2 regions of the Sphingomonas qilianensis genome follow, and region 1 is predicted to be linked to the other one. Evidence: predicted binding sites of a transcription regulator. Region 1 holds the regulator's gene; the other holds the start of a gene.
The links. Region 1 encodes LexA, which represses DNA repair genes until DNA is damaged. Its sites were predicted from a motif close to GTTCCNCNCTTGTTCT; they were not measured.
Positions count from the first base shown of each region.

Region 2: the regulator LexA is predicted to act here: its motif matches at 1,082-1,097, upstream of ABC969_RS07570 (LexA family protein).

Region 1 is NZ_JBDIMF010000003.1:175,340-177,540, forward strand. It holds gene ABC969_RS09600 (ComEC/Rec2 family competence protein) at 1-616, shown strand, start outside; gene lexA (transcriptional repressor LexA) at 717-1,418, opposite strand; gene ABC969_RS09610 (molybdopterin molybdotransferase MoeA) at 1,473-2,201, opposite strand, start outside.
Region 2 is NZ_JBDIMF010000002.1:227,862-230,062, reverse strand. It holds gene ABC969_RS07575 (hypothetical protein) at 1-218, opposite strand, end outside; gene ABC969_RS07570 (LexA family protein) at 1,136-1,561, shown strand; gene ABC969_RS07565 (Y-family DNA polymerase) at 1,558-2,201, shown strand, end outside.

The sequences.
Region 1 (2,201 bases):
AGCGGGTGGCTTGTGGCTCGCCTTGTGGCGGACACGGTGGCGACGGTTGGGGCTGGCGCCGCTGCTGGTGGGGCTGGGCTGGGCGCTGGTGGCACCGTCGCCGGACCTGCTGGTGACCGGCGACGGACGGCATGTTGCGGTGCGCACGGCGGAGGGCGGGCTGGCGATGCTGCGCGACCGGGTGGGGGACTACACCTCGGATATGCTGGCGGAGAATGGCGGGGTGGATGGCGCGCCGTTGCTGCTCGCCGAGCAGCCGGAGGCGCGGTGCACGCGGGATCTGTGTCTGATCGAGCGGGTGGCCGGCGGGCGGCGGTGGCGGGTTCTGGCGACGCGGAGTGCTTATCTCGTGCCGGTGCGGGAACTGCTCGCGGCGTGTCGCGACGCCGATATCGTGGTCAGCGAGCGGCGTCTGCCGCGGGGGTGTTCGGCGCGATGGCTGACCCTGGATCGGCCGATGCTGGCGCGCACCGGGGGCGTGGCGATCGCGTTGGCGCACGGCATGGTGCGGACGGTGCGGGCGCCGGGGGATCGGCATCCGTGGCGGCTCCCGCCCTCCCTAAAACAAAACCACCTTTTCAAAGGCACTCGCCCGGCGCGGACCGGGGTCCGGTAGCATCACTAAAGTGACCCGGCCTTTGCCAATTACCGCGTCCGCCACTTCTGGGGCCCGGCCTCCGCCAGGAAAGCGCGAAACTCGGAAAGCTAGGCGAAGGTTAGTCGTAGCGGCGCAGCAATCCGGCGAGCTTGCCCTGCACACGGACCTGCTGCGGCGCGTAACGCTGGGGATCGTAAGCGCGGTTGGCGGGATCGAGCCGGACCATGGCACCTTCGCGACGGAAATATTTGAGCGTCGCCTCGGCATCCTCGATCAGCGCGACGACGATCTCGCCATCGCGGGCCACGTCCTGCCGACGGATCAGCGCGTAATCGCCATCCAGAATGCCGGCCTCGACCATCGAATCGCCCGACACTTCGAGCGCATAATGATCGCCCTTGCCGAGCAAGGCTGCGGGCACCGAAAGCATTGCACTACTCTCGAACGCCTCGATCGGCAGACCGGCAGCGATGCGGCCGTGCAACGGAATTTCGATCACGTCGTTGGCCGGTTCGGGGCGCGAATGTTGAGAAAGTTGAGACGCTGGCGACATTGCCGGCGACATTGGCGCGGCCGTCTTCCTGGTCAGCTTCACCACATCCCCGCGCTCGGGCATCTTGAGCACTTCAAGCGCGCGCGCGCGATTGGGCAGGCGACGGATGAACTGACGTTCTTCGAGCGCGCTGATCAGGCGGTGCACGCCCGACTTGGATTTGAGATCGAGCGCATCCTTCATTTCCTCGAACGAGGGCGACACGCCGGTTTCCTCCAGGCGATCACTGATGAAGCAGATAAGCTCGTGCTGCTTGCGCGTTAGCATTGCGTTCCTCCGTCAGAACAGACGCGGAACCTTTATGGAACAGTTTCCATCAAGTCAAGCCAGGATAAGGATTTCCGCCGAGTCGCCAATTTGCGCTGCCGCCGCCTGCGGCGGGCGCAGGATCAGGCAGGTAGCGCGGGCCAGCGTGCGCAGCATCGAACTGTCCTGGATGGTCGAGGCGAAAGCCTGCCCGTCGCGCAATTCGCCGCGCAGATAATCGGTGCGGTGGTCGTTGGCGGGGAGCGGCTCGCCGAGCGGCGCGGCGATGGTGGTCGGCAGCGGATCGCGCGCACCGGACATCATGGCGATCAACGGCAGCAGAAAGAGCTGCGCGGTGACGAAGGCGGAGACAGGGTTGCCGGGCAGGCCGAGCACGACCGCGCCACCCAGCCGGCCGGCCATCATCGGCTTGCCGGGGCGCAGCGCGATCTTCCAGAAATCGAGGCTGCCGCCGGCGGCGTCGAGCGCGGGGCGGACGAGATCGTGATCGCCGACCGAGGCGCCACCGGTCGTCACGAGAATATCCGCATCGATCCCGGCAAAGGCGGCGGTCATGATCGCGAGGTCGTCGGGGATGATGCCGAGATCGATCACCTCGACGGGGAGCGCGGCCAGCATCGCGGCGAGCATCAGCCCGTTGGATTCGGGGAGCTGGCCGGGGGCGAGATCGCGCCCGGCGGGGACCAGCTCATCGCCGGTGGCGGCGATCGCTACGCGCAGCCGCCGGGCGACGGGCAGCACGCCATGGCCGCCGATCGCGGTGACGGCGAGGCGGGCGGGCGT
Region 2 (2,201 bases), on a different contig from region 1:
GTCTGCAGCAATGTCGTACGCCACCATGCTCCACAGGGCCGGCCTTCCTCGCCCATGATCACTGCAAAATCGGGATAGGCGCGGTTAAGAAGCGCGGGCGTCGGCTCGAAGCAGGTCGTGTCGGCCGGACGGATACGCCGCCACAGCGCCTCGGGCGGTCGGCCGGCCGTGGGGAACACTGTGTAAGCGATCGCCAAATCCACCGGGTACCTGCTCAAGTGACGTCCTCCCGGCAGTGAAGCTCATCGAACAGTTGGCCCGCGGAATGCCGGAAGCGAAGGAAGCCGCTGCGAGCGAGGGCATCACGTCGCCCGCGCTCGTCCCAAAACGACGCTCTTCGCGCCGGATGCTAATGGGACGCCCGCTTGCGTCGATACGGCACGCGAGACGTATCTGCGCTTCGCTCGCCGTTCCCCAGCCTAGCGACGGCAACGGGTGGGGTGCCCGCGTAGCTGCGATCGGCTCACCGCCACAACTTGCCGTGCCTACGCGCCAGATGATCATTGTCTGCGGGGAAACAATTGGGAAACGGCTCGCCAGCCCTGCATGGGTGAACGTCTGAATAATTGGGGGCGCTGGGGACACCACGGGGTATCTCTCCCCCTGATCGTTGGCGACGACTGGTGCGACAAGAGCCAGAGAAATCCACGACCAGTGTGCTACGCTCCTGTGCAAACTCCAGTGACGACTGCGGTGTAGCACACCCCGCTGCGACGCTGCCATATGCTCTGCGAAGCCGCCGCCGGCGAGGCAGTCAGTGTCGCCGTCAATGATGATCCGTTAAGCGGTCGCGCGCCGTTGCGCCGGAGCTTCTCCGCATCAACGCTCAAATCAGTGGCAACCGCTCGATAGCGGAGTTGTAACCACGGATGCGGGTGTTGGTGCCGCTCGTGGGACCCGCTGCCGGCAAAGGGAAAAACCCGGCAGCGCCGTGATCGGCACCAACCGATACAATATGCTTAACGGCCGGCTAAGGTTCCCTAATCGAGGCTTGGGCAATCAAACGCGATCAGTCGCGCGAGATGCCGGCTGGCGCTAAAACTCGCGGTTAGACGGGCGGGCAGATTTTCTTCGATTCAATGTTCCCTAAACGTTCCGCCTCGCGGTAAATGGGCTGCCTGAAAGGGCCAGCCTTATGTATGCGTTGCGACTCCACGAAATCCCATACGAACTGGTGCCGCGAGAGGTGCCGCTATTCCTCTGTCGCACCCCCGCCGGCTTCCCCTCCCCGGCTCAAGACGACATGGAAGAGCCGATCGACCTGGGCGCCTGGTTGGTCGAGCACCCGGCCGCCAGCTACATCATGCGCGTCGATGGGCAGTCGATGGCTGGCGCCGGAATCAACGACGGTGATCTGATCGTCGTGAACCGCGCAAAGAAGCCTCGCTCCGGCGCCATCGTCGTCGCGCTGGTGCACGGCGACCGAACCCTGAAACGCCTGCGCTTTATCGATGGCCGCCACTGGCTGGTGCCGGAAGCTGACGGATTTGCGGAGATCCTGGTCGATGAGGACGTGGAGATCTGGGGCGTCGTCGTCGGCGTAGCGCGGAAGGTGCCGTGAGCTCGCCTGTCGCGCTGATCGACTGCAATAATTACTACGTCTCGTGCGAGCGGGCGTTCGACGCCAAGCTGGTCGGCGTGCCGGTGATCGTGCTGTCGAACAACGACGGCTGCGCCATAGCCCGATCAGCAGAGGCGAAAGCGCTCGGCATCAAAATGGGCGACCCGATCCACCACCTTCGCGAAAAGGTGCGTACGCATGGCGTTCGCGTTCTATCATCCAATTACACGCTCTACGGCGACATGCAGCGGCGCGTGGTTGCCGCCTGCGCAGCGTTTGCCCGCGACACCGAGATTTACTCGATCGATGAGACTTTCCTCGACCTGGGCGGGTTCGAGGACCGCGACTTGGTTGCCCATGCCCACGCAATGCGCGACCAGGTGCGCCTGTGGACCACCATTCCGACCTGCGTTGGCATTGCTGAGACGAAGACGCTGGCGAAGCTGGCCAATGCAGCGGCCAAGAAGGACCCGAGCTTCGAAGGCGTTGCGGATCTGCGCGACCATGCGGCGCGGCAGAAGGTGATGCATACCTTCCCTGTTGAGGACGTGTGGGGTGTAGGCGGCGCGACCGCGCTCAAGCTGAAGGGCCTCGGGATTGAGACCGCCGGGAGCCTTCGCGACATGCCGATGAAGCAGGC